One region of the Janibacter melonis genome, then DNA from elsewhere that is predicted to be linked to it. Evidence: riboswitches for the same ligand, from Rfam matches in the RefSeq annotation. Region 1 holds a riboswitch; each other region holds the start of a gene.
The links. A riboswitch is a leader RNA that binds a small molecule or an ion and turns the genes downstream of it on or off. The one in region 1 is predicted to bind S-adenosylmethionine.

Region 2: it holds a riboswitch for S-adenosylmethionine, as region 1 does, so the genes downstream of both, EEW87_RS17230 (putative leader peptide) here and EEW87_RS05630 (bifunctional o-acetylhomoserine/o-acetylserine sulfhydrylase) in region 1, are expected to answer to the same signal.
Region 3: it holds a riboswitch for S-adenosylmethionine, as region 1 does, so the genes downstream of both, EEW87_RS01815 (aminotransferase class V-fold PLP-dependent enzyme) here and EEW87_RS05630 (bifunctional o-acetylhomoserine/o-acetylserine sulfhydrylase) in region 1, are expected to answer to the same signal.

The regions. Positions count from the first base shown of each region.
Region 1 is NZ_CP044548.2:1,187,380-1,191,893, reverse strand. It holds gene EEW87_RS05655 (L-serine ammonia-lyase) at 1-100, opposite strand, end outside; gene EEW87_RS05650 (hypothetical protein) at 171-605, shown strand; gene EEW87_RS05645 (DNA-3-methyladenine glycosylase family protein) at 602-1,501, opposite strand; gene EEW87_RS05640 (hypothetical protein) at 1,555-1,905, shown strand; gene EEW87_RS05635 (hypothetical protein) at 1,898-2,323, shown strand; SAM riboswitch class IV at 2,369-2,484, shown strand; gene EEW87_RS05630 (bifunctional o-acetylhomoserine/o-acetylserine sulfhydrylase) at 2,501-3,844, shown strand; gene EEW87_RS05625 (hypothetical protein) at 4,129-4,452, shown strand; gene EEW87_RS05620 (hypothetical protein) at 4,449-4,514, shown strand, end outside.
Region 2 is NZ_CP044548.2:2,391,359-2,395,872, forward strand. It holds gene EEW87_RS11415 (MATE family efflux transporter) at 1-142, shown strand, start outside; gene EEW87_RS11420 (alanine/glycine:cation symporter family protein) at 245-1,930, shown strand; SAM riboswitch class IV at 2,071-2,186, shown strand; gene EEW87_RS17230 (putative leader peptide) at 2,218-2,322, shown strand; gene ssuE (NADPH-dependent FMN reductase) at 2,494-3,075, shown strand; gene EEW87_RS11430 (ABC transporter substrate-binding protein) at 3,075-4,115, shown strand; gene EEW87_RS11435 (ABC transporter ATP-binding protein) at 4,112-4,514, shown strand, end outside.
Region 3 is NZ_CP044548.2:373,182-377,695, reverse strand. It holds gene EEW87_RS01825 (FtsK/SpoIIIE family DNA translocase) at 1-897, opposite strand, end outside; gene EEW87_RS01820 (prepilin peptidase) at 1,026-1,670, shown strand; SAM riboswitch class IV at 1,763-1,875, shown strand; gene EEW87_RS01815 (aminotransferase class V-fold PLP-dependent enzyme) at 1,916-3,232, shown strand; gene EEW87_RS01810 (ribonuclease J) at 3,372-4,514, opposite strand, start outside.

The DNA.
Region 1 (4,514 bases):
CGCCCTCGACGAAGAGCACCGCCGCCCGCATCGGTCCCACCGTGTGCGAGCTGGACGGCCCGATGCCGACGGAGAAGAGGTCGAAGACGCTGAGTGCCACGTGCGTCACAGTAACGGGCGCTGTGGAAAAGCTCGCGGCGATCGGCCCGTCACGCGCAAGTCTTGCGGTCATGACCTTCTCCGACCTGCCACCCGGGTGGCCCGCCCTGTCCCTGCGCGACGAGCGCCTCGCCGCCGACGTCGTCGACCTCGTCGTCCGCGACGACGAGCGGGAGGGGCGCTGCATCAGCCTCCTCCTGTGCGACGCCGACGGCCGGATGATCCAGCCGGTCACCGTCGACGGCGTCGACCCCACGACCGACGAGGGGGAGCGACGTGCCCTCTTCGACGCCTTCTTCGGCCACCTGGGCGCGAGCCTGGCCGCCGTCGTCGTCGCGGTGGGGCGCCCGCGCGGCAGCGTGCCCGACGACGAGGTGCGGGCCTGGCACGAGAGCGCGCTGCGCGCCGCTCGCGAGGGCGGGGTCGAGCTGCTCGGCGCCTATCTCGCGACTCGCGACGGCGTGAGCCTGCTGCCCCGGTGGGACGAGCCGGCGCTCGCGAGCTAGCGGCTGCCCAGCGGTCGCGCGGTCCACAGGTGCAGCGCGGCATAGCTGCGCCACGGGCTCGCCGGGCGCAGGACGCCCGGCAGGTCGACCTCGCGCGTGAGCCGCTCGAGGGCGACGACCAGCGCCCGGTCGCCACGCAGGTCGACGTCCGCGGCGCCGTGCCCGCGCATGAGGGTGCTCGCGACCGTCCACGCCCCGACACCCCGCACGGCGTGCAGCGCCGCGCCGGTCGCCTCGGGGTCGAGACCCGGGTCGAGGCCGCCGTCCGCAGCCAGGTCGAGGACCCCCTCGAGCGCCCGTCGTCGTGACCGCGTCCCGTGGTACCACCCGGTGCCGAAGGGGTGCACCGCCGCGGACCCGGGGAAGGGCTGCAGCGCGCCGACCTCCGCGCTCGGCGTGCCGACCTCGGCGACGAGCCGGTGCAGCTGGGTCAGCCCGGCGGCCACGCTCACCTGCTGACCGGTGACCGCCCGCAGCACCGCCTCGAAGGGGGTGGGGGTGCCCGGCAGCCGGATGCCCGGGCGCCGCGCGACGAGAGGAGCGAGCACCGGGACCGTGCGCAGGTGCGCGTCGACCTCGGCGGGATCGGTGTCGAGGTCGAGCATGCGCCGCAGGACGACGACGGCCGCGTCGTGGTCGGCGGCGTCGGCGAGCTCGAGCCTGGCGGCGAGCCGGTCCTGGCCCGGGTCGTCGCGCAGCTCGACGAGCGTCGAGCCGTGAGGGAGCGCCAGCGCGAGCCGGTAGCGCTCGTCGTCGACGACCTCGACGCCGTCGAGCGCGTGGTAGCGGTACCAGTCGAGCAGCCCCTGCCAGTCGAGCGGCGGCTCGTAGCCGAGCGTCGTGTCGACCGTGACGGGGCCGCCGACGTGCTCGCGGGTGTCGCGGTCGGCAGGCATGGGTCGATCCTGCCCAGGAGCAGGCCCTACCCTTGGCTCTCGTGCTTGTGCCGTTGACCACGATCGTCCTGGTCGCCTCCCTCGTCCTCGCCGTGGTCGCCGGCGCCTACACGGCCCTCGACCGCGTCATCGACGACCGGCTGCTGCTCGTCGCCGCCGTCGTCGAGCTGCTCCTCGTCGTCCAGGCCGTCGTCGCCTGCGTCGTCGCGGGGCAGGTCCGCACCCCCGGCGAGGGGCCGACGATGGCCGCGTACGCGGTCACCCTGCCGCTCGTGCCGCCGGCGCTCGCGTACCTGGCCATCAAGGAGAAGTCGCGCTGGGCGATGGGTGCCGTCCTCGGGGGCGCCCTCGTCGTCGCGGTGATGACCCTGCGCATCCAGCAGATCTGGACCGTCCATGCGTGAGGCGACGGGGGAGCGCACCGGCCGTCCGGTGCGCAGCGGCCCCGGTCTGCTCCTCGTCATCGCCTACGGCACCCTCGCGCTCGCGGCCACGGGCCGCTCGACCCTCCAGGTCATCGAGTACTTCGACCGCGCGCCGCTGGCCTACCTGCTGAGCGCGCTCGCCGCGCTCGTCTACGTCGTCGCGACGTGGGCCCTGCTCACCGACCGGCGCCCCGTCGCCTCCGCGACGATCACGGTCGAGGCCGTCGGCGTCCTGCTCGTCGGGGCGCTGTCCTACCTCGCGCCCGACCTCTTCCCGGACAAGACGGTGTGGTCGCACTTCGGCTCCGGCTACGGCTTCCTGCCGCTCGTCCTCCCCTTCGTCGGGCTGTGGTGGCTGCGCCGCACGGCCCGGGCGGGCGCGCCCACCACATCCTGAGACGCGCCCTGTCGCGCCGCGAGGACGCGGGCTAGCCTGCCCGCAGGTCAAGAGCACCAGCGTCAAGCCCCGGCTCGCTGGTCGGCAACCCTCCATCCGCGGTGGGGTGCCCCGGGAGACGACCTGGTCCGTGAGCACCCGCCCACGGTCAAGCGCGATGACACCAGGAGAACCCTCATGTCCGACCCCACGACGTGGCACTTCGAGACGCAGCAGGTCCACGCCGGGCAGAGCCCCGACCCGACGACCGGCGCCCGCGCGCTGCCGATCTACCAGACGACGAGCTACCAGTTCGGCTCCACCGAGCACGCCGCGAACCTCTTCGGGCTCAAGGAGCTCGGCAACATCTACACCCGCCTGATGAACCCGACGACGGACGTCGTCGAGCAGCGCATCGCGGCGCTCGAAGGGGGAGTCGGCGCCCTCCTCGTCGCGTCCGGCCAGGCCGCGACGACCTTCGCCATCCTCAACGTCGCCGAGGCCGGCGACCACGTCGTGGCCAGCCCGGCGCTGTACGGCGGCACGTACAACCTCCTCGGCTCGACCCTGCCTCGCTACGGCATCGAGGTGACCTTCGTGCAGGACGCGGCGGACCTCCAGCAGTGGCGCGACGCGGCGAAGGAGAACACCAAGCTCTTCTTCGGCGAGACGATCTCCAACCCCAGCGGCGAGATCCTCGACGTCGAGGGGGTCGCCGGGGTCGCCCACGAGCTCGGGCTGCCGCTCGTCGTCGACAACACCGTCGCGACGCCCTACGTCCTGCGCCCGATCGAGCACGGCGCCGACGTCGTCGTGCACTCGGCGACGAAGTACCTCGGCGGGCACGGCACGACGATCGCCGGTGCGATCGTCGACGCCGGGACCTTCGACTACGCGCTGCACCCGCAGCGCTTCCCGTCCTACAACGAGCCGGACGAGAGCTACCACGGGCTGCGCTACGGACCGGACCTCGGCGTCGGCAGCGCCTTCGGGGCCAACCTGTCCTTCATCCTCAAGGCGCGGGTGCAGCTGCTGCGCGACCTCGGCTCGGCGGTCTCGCCCTTCAACGCCTTCCTCGTCGCGCAGGGCATCGAGACGCTCTCGCTGCGCATCGAGCGGCACCTGGAGAACACGCGCGCCGTCGCCGACTTCCTCGTCGGTCACCCGCAGGTCGAGCACGTCACCTGGGCGTCCCTGCCCGACCACAAGCACCACGCCCTCGCGCAGAAGTACGCGCCGAAGGGTGCTGGCGCCGTGCTCACCTTCGAGATCGTCGGCGGCGAGGAGGCGGGCCGCCGCTTCGTCGAGGGGCTGACCCTGCACAGCCACGTCGCGAACATCGGCGACGTGCGCAGCCTGGCGATCCACCCCTGGTCGACGACGCACAGCCAGGGCAGCGACGAGGGTCGCTACGCGGCCGGTGTCTCGCCCGGCCTCGTGCGCCTGGCCGTCGGCATCGAGCACGTCGACGACATCGTCGCCGACCTCGAGCGCGGCTTCGCCGCGGCCGCGGGCGAGGCGCAGGAGCGCGCCGCGAGCTGACGTCATGGCGAAGGGGGGCCCCACCCGGTGGTGGGTCCCCCCTTCGTCGTCAGCGGGCTGGGCCCGCCCGAGATGTCGACGCGAGCGCTGGTTGCAACCCGAGCAGGTGCGAACGTCTGGGGTGGTCTCCCGAGATGTTGGCGCGAGCGCTGGTTGCAACCCGAGCAGGTGCGAACGTCTCGGGTGGTCTCGAGGCTCGGGCGCAGGCGCCCTCGCACCTCGACCGACGAGGGCCTGTGGACAACTCGTCCGGCCGGGGTGGGGTGTCGACCTAGCGTTCGGGGATGACACGGCTGACCATCAGCGCCGAGGCGATCGCCGCGCTCGGCGACCGGCTCGAGGAGATCGCGACCCACCTGGAGGAGCGGTCGGCGCAGACGCGGGGAGCGGGCGACGTCGACCACGGCTTCGTCGACCGGGTGGCCGAGGAGGCGGTCGACCGGGTCTACGGCGACTTCGAGCACGCACGGGTCACGCTGTGCGCGCAGCTCACCTCGCTCGCCCGCCTGGCCCGCTCCGCGGGTGCCTGCTACGTCGACACCGACGACATGGTGCGCCGCTCGGTGACACCGACCTTCGAGCGCGGGACGAAGGTCGGCACCCTGTGACCGGCTACGACTGGAGCGCCCGCGACATCCTCGCGCTCGACCCCTACCGCGTCGACCTCGCC
Region 2 (4,514 bases), 1.2 Mb from region 1:
CCACCTGGGCCAGGGGCACACGGCGACCTCGGCGATGGTCGTCCTCTGGGTCGCCTTCAGCGGCTTCATGCTCGTGCGCTGGGCGACGCTGTGGTGGCGCCTGCGCAGCGACGCCTGGCTCGTCACCGGCGCCCGCCGCTGACCGCCCACGGTCGCGGCACGTCCGGCACCGCGGGTCACAGCCGGACAACGTCTCGGTCTCACCCGTTGATCTGCCGCCACGACTGCGATTGCGTGGATCGGCATGACCCCGCCACAAGCGTCGTCCGTCCTGCCCGTCCCTGCCGCTGACAGCGGTGGCCTGCGAGGATTCGAGGAGGCGGTCAACGACGTCGTCGGCCCCTTCGCCGACTGGTTGTCCTCCGTCGTCTTCTACGCCGTACCCCTCCCCGGGGGCTCCGAGCTGCCCCTCGTCGTCCTCTGGCTCGTCGCCGCGGGCGTCATCATCACGGCCTATCTCGGCGTCGTGCAGGTGCGCGGCGCGCGGCTGTCGCTCGAGGTGGTCCGCGGCAAGTTCTCGCGCCCGGACGACCCCGGTGAGATCACGCACTTCCAGGCTCTCTCGTCGGCGCTGTCCGGCACCGTCGGCCTCGGCAACATCGCTGGCGTCGGCGCGGCTCTCGCCCTCGGTGGGGCGGGTGCGACCTTCTGGATGGTCATCTGCGGCCTGCTCGGCATGGCGACGAAGTTCGCGGAGTGCACGCTCGGCGTGAAGTACCGCACCGTCAACCCCGACGGCTCGATCTCCGGCGGCCCCTTCAAGTACCTCCCGGTCGCGTACGGCAGGTTCGGCCGGGTCCCTGCCGCGATCATGACCGGCGCCTTCGCCATCGCGATCTTCTTCTTCGGGGTCGGCGGCGGCAACATGTTCCAGGCCAACCAGACCTTCGCCCAGGCCCGCGAGGTGACCGGTGGCGCCGACGGCTTCCTCGGCTCCGACGGGTCCGCACTGGTCTTCGGCCTGGCCCTGGCCGCGCTCATCGGAGCGGTGATCCTCGGCGGCATCACCTCGATCGCCGCGGTGACCTCGAAGCTCGTCCCGGTCATGGGCATCGGCTACGTCGCGGCGTGCCTGCTCGTCATCGGCTCGAACATCAGCCAGGTCCCCGGCGCCCTCGGCGACATCGTCAGCGGCGCCTTCACCCCGGAGGCCGGGCTCGGCGGCCTCGTCGGCGTCCTCATCGTCGGCTTCCAGCGCGCGGCCTTCTCCAACGAGGCCGGCCTGGGCTCGGCACCGATCGCCCACTCGGCCGTGAAGACCACCCGCCCCGTCTCCGAGGGCTTCGTCGCCCTCCTCGAGCCCTTCATCGACACGGTCATCGTGTGCACGATGACCGCCCTGACCATCGTCATCGCGAACCCGCCGTCGTGGCGCGAGGGCATCGACCAGGTCAAGGCGGGTGGCGGTGCGCCCGACGGCGTGCTCCTCACCAGCGACGCCTTCGCCACCTTCCTGCCGCAGTTCCCGGTGATCCTCGCCGTCATGGTGGCGCTCTTCGCCTTCTCCACGCTCATCACGTGGAGCTACTACGGCGAGAAGGCCTGGGAGTACTTCTTCGGCCCGTCGCGGCCGAGCCTGCTCACCTACAAGCTGATCTTCGTCTCCTTCACGGTCATCGGCACGGTGCTCACCTTCGGCTCGGTGCTCACCCTCACCGACGCCTTCCTCTTCATGTGCGGCTTCATCAACCTCCTCGGGCTGTACTTCCTCCTGCCCGAGCTCAAGAGCGAGATGCGCGACTACCTGGCCGACTGGCGCAGCGGACGTCTCTACGAGCTCGGCGCCGCCGACGAGGCCGAGCTGAGCGCCATCCGCGAGGAGCAGGGCAACACCGGCGACCTCCCGCAGATGCGCACCGACTCGGCTCACGACGGCGGGCTGAGCATGGAGGAGCGCGCCCGCGGCGGGGCCCGGGCCGACGAGGACTGACACGCCCGACCCACGTCATGACGAGGACGACCCGCCGGCACGCAGCCGGCGGGTCGTCCTGCGTCCGTAGGCGGTCCGAGATGCGAGACACGAATCCCTACTGTTGCGATAGGACTTGGTCGCGCGCTAGGTTCCTCGCAGGTCATGAGCTCCAGCGCCAAGCCCCGGCTCGCTGGACAGCAACCCTCCATCTCGCGGTGGGGTGCTCCGGGTGAGGACCTGGCCCCTGCCGACGTGGCAGGGGCAAGCGCGAGGCCCCACGGCCTCGAGACGAGGACGGGCACCACATGAGCACCGACACGACCCGCACCGCGGGCCGGCGCAGCTGCCGGCACGTCGAGCGACGGCACGTCGACCTGCTCCGCGTCAGCAGCGCGCTCTGTCGCCGCTGACGCAGCAGACGTAGCACCCCCACCACCGACCGGTCGCCCCGCGGCCCGGTGAGCGTGGCGTGCCCGTCACCCCTGACCCAGCGCCCCTGGGTCGCCCGCACCCTCACCGCACCACGGCCGTCCGGCACCCGCCGACGTCCGACGACCCCCCATGCCCAGGAAGGCATCCCCATGGCTCTCGTCGCCACCATCTCGAGCAGTCCGTCGACGACATCGCGCACCGACGGCGTGCTCACCCACCTCTCGCGCTGGGTCCAGCGCGCCGGACACCTCACCCTGCCCGTCGTCCTGCGCGACCTGCCCGCCGAGCCGCTCCTGCGAGCCGACACGACCCACCCCGACGTCGCCGCCGCGGTCGCGACGATCGCGAGCGCCGACGCCGTCGTCGTGAGCACCCCGGTCTACAAGGCGGCCTACAGCGGTCTGCTCAAGACCTTCCTCGACCTGCTGCCCCAGGACGCGCTGCGCGGCAAGGTCGTCCTGCCCGTGGCCACCGGAGGCAGCCCCGCGCACGTCCTGTCCGTCGACTACGCGCTGCGGCCGGTGCTGGCCAGCCTGGCGCCGAGCGCGATCACCCCCGGGTGGTTCGTGCGGGCCGACGAGGTGCACCTGCTCGACGGCGGTGAGGTCCTCCTCGACGAGTCCGCCGCCGCCCCCCTTCGCGAGGTCACCCGGGTCTTCCTCGACGGCGTCGCCGGGCGCTCGCTCGTCGCGGCCGCCGACCGCGCGCACGGCGTGGAGCGGGTGGCCTGATGCGCACCACGACCCGCCGCTCCGTCCTGTCCGCCGGCGCGCTCCTCGCCCTGACGACGAGCCTGGCCACCGGCTGCGCCCTGCCCACGAGCGACGCGCAGTCGCAGGAGGAGGGAGCGCACACGACCGTGCGCTACCAGGGCAGCGCCAACGCCGTCACCTGGCCCGAGCTCGCCGACGACCTCGGCTACCTCGATCGCGTCCAGCTCGAGTACGTCGGCGCGACGACCAGCGGCCCGCAGGACATCCAGTCCGTCGCGACCGGCCAGACCGACATCGGCGGCGCCTTCTCGGGCGCCATCGTCAAGCTCGTCGAGGCGGGCTCCCCGATCACCGCCGTCGTCAACTACTACGGCTCGGACGCGAAGTCCTACCAGGGGGTCTACGTCCGCAAGGACAGCGCCATCCGCCGGCCCCGTGACCTCGTCGGCAAGAAGATCGCGGTCAACACGCTGGGCGCCCACGCCGAGGCGGCGATCGACACGTGGCTGACGACGTCCGGGCTGTCGCAGAGCGAGATCGACCAGGTCCAGCTCGTCGTCCTGCCGCCCAACGACACCGAGGAGGCCGTCCGACGCGGGCAGGTCGACGCCGGCGCGCTCGGCGGGATCCTCCAGGACCACGCGAAGGCCCAGGGCGACATCCGTGAGCTCTTCCGCGACACCGAGGTCGTCGGACCGATCAACGGCGGGCAGTACGTGCTGCGCGACGACTTCATCGCGCAGCACCCCCAGGCCACCCGAGAGCTGACGACCGGGGTCGCCAAGGCCATCGAGTGGGCCCGCACAACGCCCCGCGCAGACGTCATCGCCCGCTTCACCAAGATCGTCGAGGCGCGCGACCGCAACGAGACGACCGCCAACCTGCGGTACTGGAAGAGCACGGGCATCCCCGCCCGCGGCGGGGTCATCAGCGACACCGACTTCACCCAGTGGTCGGACTGGCTGGAGAGCAGCGGCATCGTCGCGGCGGGCGAGCTCGACCCCTCGCAGATCTACACCAACGAGTACAACGACCTCGCGAAGGAGGGGTCGTCGTGACCTCGAGCATCGAGCTGCGCCACGTGACGAAGGAGTTCGTCGTGCGGCCCACGAAGGAGCAGCCCCGCGCGAGCGTCCTGCGGGCGCTCGACGACATCAGCCTCACCGTGCCCGCCGGCGAGTTCCTCACCCTCGTCGGCCCGAGCGGGTCGGGCAAGACGACCCTGCTCGACCTCCTCGGCGGTCTGAGCACGCCGACGAGCGGCAGCGTCCTCGTCGACGGCGAGGAGGTCACCGGTCCGGGCCTGGACCGAGGCATCGTCTTCCAGCAGTACGCCCTCTTCCCGTGGCGCACCGCGCTGGCCAACGTCACCTTCGGGCTCGAGCAGCTGCCGATCAGCCGCGCCGAGCGCACCGAGCGGGCTCGTCACCACCTCGACCTCGTCGGGCTCTCCGGCT
Region 3 (4,514 bases), 810 kb from region 1:
CTGGTCGAAGGCGGTGTCGCCGTCGCGCTCGTCGAGCTCGTCGAAGCGGCGCTTGCGGGCGGCCTGCACGGCACGGGCGGCCGCCGGCGTGCTCTCGACCTCGTCGTGCGGCTGCGGCGGGGCGCCGGTGAAAACGGCCCGCAGGTAGGCGGCCCGGGTGGGGATCTCGTGCAGGGGCGTGCCCGTGACGAGCAGGAGCGAGAAGGTGCCGAGCAGCACGAGGATGATCGCCGTCGGCCACACGGTGAGCCCGGTGGCGAGCGGGTCGGAGGCGAGGAAGCCGACGATGCCGCCGGCGTCGCGCATCGGGCCGGCGCCGTCGGGGGGCTGCGGGATGCCGCGGGCGATGTGCGTCAGACCGCAGACCGACAGCGAGAGCAGGGCCAGGCCGAAGCCGAGCCGGGCGCTCGTCGCGTCGTCGGCGCCGCGCAGCAGGCGCCACCCGGCGAGGACGAGGACGAGCGGGAGGGCGTAGGCGACGCGGCCGAAGGTCCCTGCGGCCACGGCGTGCACGAGATCGGCGAGCCCGCCCTGCAGGCCCCACCACTCGACGGCGGCGACGACGACGGCGAGCGCGACGAGGGTGAAGCCGAGACCGTCACGACGGTGCTCGGGCTCGATCTGGCCGGCCTGGTGTCCCACCCGGCGGGCACCGGCGCCGGCGGCGCCGGCGACCCCCATCCACGTGCTGCGCACGGCGGCGAGCGGGAGCGGGAGACCTCCCCCCTTCGCCGAGGTCGTGCCCGACCCCTTCGAGCCGGTGCGGCCGGAGGAGCGCGAGGAGGACCGGGCCTTGGTGCCCGTGGACCGCCCCGGGCCCTTGGTCGCGGCCGTGCGACCGGGTGCGCGGGTGGATCCCCCACGCGGGCGCGCGGGGGTGCCGTTACGTGTTGCCATGCTCGCAGGCTAGGCGATCGCCACCCCTTTCACACGTGTCACACGCGCACCAGGGGCCGCCGGTTCCGGGCGAAGGGGGGTGTGGACGGCGCCGGGGAGAGCCACCGGCGCCCGCATACCCTGCGTGCGTGCCCCATGTCCTCGTCGCGCTCGCCGTCGCGCTCGTGGGCACGCCCCTCGCGTGGCGATGGGGCCGCTCGGGCACCTATCGACGCCCGGACGAGACGGCTCCCCTGCCCGCCCATGAGTGGCTCGTCCCGGCCGTGCCGGCGCTCGCGGCCGCGCTCGTCTGGGTCTCCCGCGACGAGCCCCTCGCCGCCGCTGCCGCGACCGCTCTCCTCGCCCCCGTCGGCCTGCTCCTGCTCGCCGTCGACGCCGACGTCCACCGGCTGCCCAACGCCCTCACCCTCCCCTTCGCCGCCGCCGTCCTCGCCCTCCTCGCCCTCGCCGCGGCGACCTCGGGGCAGTGGGACGACCTGCGCCGGGCGCTCGTCGCCACGGCGGTCGTCGGCGGCGCCTTCGTGCTCGTCAGCCTCGTCCTCGGCTCGCGCGGCATCGGGATGGGCGACGCCAAGCTCGTGCTCGCTCTCGCCCCGTTGCTCGGCTGGTACGGGTGGAGCACCCTCACCATCGGCGTGTACGCGGCCTTCGCGCTCGGCGGTGCCGCCGCACTCGTGCTCCTCGTGCTGCGCCGGGTGGACCGGGCCACGCACCTCGCCTTCGGCCCGTACCTCGTGCTCGGGGCGGTCCTCGCGCTCCTCGTACGCGCCTGAGCACGCCCCTCCCCCGCCCAGGTCTCAGCAGACAAGACGGGGCCGGACGGGCTCGACGCCGCTCCCCGACCCGCTGCTATCGTCGCGGCCAAGGTCATGAGTGCCAGCGTCAAGCCCCGGCTCGCTGGTCGGCAACCCTCCTCCGCGGTGGGGTGCTCCGGGTGACGACCTGGCCGACGCCAGACGACGCCGGCAAGCGCGGACCCCGGCTGCCCCGAGGTCCCAGACCTCATGGGAGGCATGCCATGTCCACCACCGCTCTCGCCCCGGCCGCTGCGCCGACGCTCCCCCGCCCCGCCGAGCCGACGCTGGCGGCCGTGCACCAGCTGCGACCCCGCCCGAGCGCGCCGTCGACCCCGGCCCTCGTCTCCGACGGGCTCGTCTGCCCGCTCGAGTCCGGCGCCGAGGTCGAGTACGCGAATCTCGACCACGGGGCCTCGACCTCGGCCTTCGTCGCCGTCAAGGCCGCCGTCGACGAGGCGAGCCTCACGTACTCGTCGGTGCACCGCGGCAACGGCTACGCCTCGCGCGTGACGAGCGCGCGCTACGAGCAGGCCCGCGAGGTCGTGGCCCGCTTCGTCGGCGCGCGCGCGGACGACCACGTGATCTTCACGCGCAACACCACCGACTCCTTCAACCTCCTCGCCTCGGTCGTGCCGCAGGACGCGCAGGTCTTCGTCTTCGGCTCCGACCACCACGCGACGATCCTGCCGTGGCGCGCCGAGCAGCTCGTCCGCCTCCCCGTGCCCTCGAGCCCGGCCGAGGCGGTCTCGGTCGTCGACGCGGCGCTGCGGACCTCGCGCACCGCCGACGCGCTCGTCGTCGTCACCGGCGCGTCGAACGTCACGGGCGAGTACTGGCCGGTCGCGCAGATCGCGGCGGTCGCCCGCCGGCACGGCGCCCGGGTCGCGCTCGACGCCGCCCAGCTCGTCCAGCACCGCGCCGTCGACCTCGCGCTCGAGGAGCTCGACTACGTCGCCTTCTCGGGGCACAAGATCTATGCGCCCTACGGCGCCGGCGTGCTCGTCGGGCGCTCGGACTGGCTCGACGCGGCCGAGCCCTACCTCGCCGGGGGCGGTGCGACCGCCGCGGTCTCCGACGAGGACACGACGTGGCAGATCGGGCCCGCCCGCCACGAGGCCGGCAGCCCGAACGTCCTCGGCGCGGTGGCCCTGGCCGTCGCGTGCGAGGTCGTCGAGGAGCACCGCGAGGCCATCGCCGAGCTCGACGAGACGCTCGGGCGGGGCCTGGTCAGCCGGCTCGACGCGATCCCCGGGGTGCAGACGCACTCGATCTTCGGCCCGACGCACGACCGGGCGCCGGTCGTCACCTTCACCGTCGAGGGCCGCTCGGCGCAAGATGTCTCGCGCCGGCTGTCCGACGAGCACGGCATCGGGGTGCGCGACGGACGCTTCTGCGCCCACGTCCTCGTCGACGCGCTCCTCGCGCGGCAGGGGTCGGGCAGCACGAGCGCGGTCCGCGCGAGCCTGGGTCTGGCGAACTCCCCCGAGCACGTCGACCGCCTCGTCGCCGCGGTCCGCTCCCTCGCCCCGCGGGGCTGACTCCCCCTTCGCCCGCCTCCGGCTACCGACCCGGCTACGACGCGAGCTACCACGCAGTGCTGGTCGTCATGACGACCAGTACTGCGTGGTAGCTCGGGGGGTGTGGTAGCTCGGGGGTGCCGGGGCGAAGGGGTGCGCCTCAGGCCTCGACGACCGTCGGGATGATCATCGGGCGGCGACGGATCTTGCCGCCGACCCAGCCGCCGACGGCGCGGCGGATGACCTGCTGCAGCTGGTGGGGGTCGGTGACCCCCTTCGCCGTCGCGTCCTGGATCGCCGCGACGATCTTCGGACGCACCTGCTCGAAGATCTCGTCACCCTCCGCGAACCCGCGGGCGACGATCTCCGGGCCGGCGAGGATCGCGCCGCTCGAGGAGTTGATGACGACCATGACCGAGATGAAGCCCTCGTCGCGCAGGATGCGGCGGTCCTTGAGCAGGTCCTCGTCGGCCTCGCCCACGCTGCTGCCGTCGACGTAGACGTAGCCGCAGGGCACCGCGCCGACGACCCGCGCCCGGCCGTCGACGAGGTCGACGACGACGCCGTCCTCGGCGAGCGGGATGTGGTCGGGGTGGACCCCGGTCGCGATCGCGAGGTCGCGGTTGGCCACGAGGTGACGCCACTCGCCGTGCACCGGCAGGACGTTCTTGGGCTTGACGATGTTGTAGCAGTAGAGCAGCTCGCCGGCGCTCGCGTGGCCGGAGACGTGGACCCGGTCGGTGCCGCCGCTGTGCACGACGTGGGCCCCCAGGCGCATGAGGCCGTTGATGACCCGCCACACCGAGCCCTCGTTGCCGGGGATCGGCGAGGAGAGCAGCATGATCGTGTCGTCGACGCCGACGTCGATGCGGTGGTCGCGGTTGGCCATGCGGTTGAGGGCCGCCATCGGCTCGCCCTGGCTGCCGGTGCAGATGAGGACGACCTGGTCGTCGGGCAGGTCGCCGAGCTTCTTGACGTCGACGAGCACCCGGTCGGGCACGTGGAGATGACCGAGGTCGGCCGCGATCCCCATGTTGCGGATCATCGAGCGACCGACGAAGGCGACCTTGCGCCCGTTGCGCTCCGCGGCGTCGAGCACCTGCTGGACGCGGTGCATGTGCGAGGAGAAGCACGCGGCGATGATCCGCCGCTCGGCCCCGCGGAAGACCTTGTCGATCGCCGCCGAGATGTCGCGCTCGGGCGCGGTGAAGCCCGGGACCGTCGCGTTCGTGCTGTCGGTGAGGAAGAGGTCGACCCCCTCCTCGCCGGCGCGGGCGAAGGCGCGCAGGTCGGTGATCCGGCC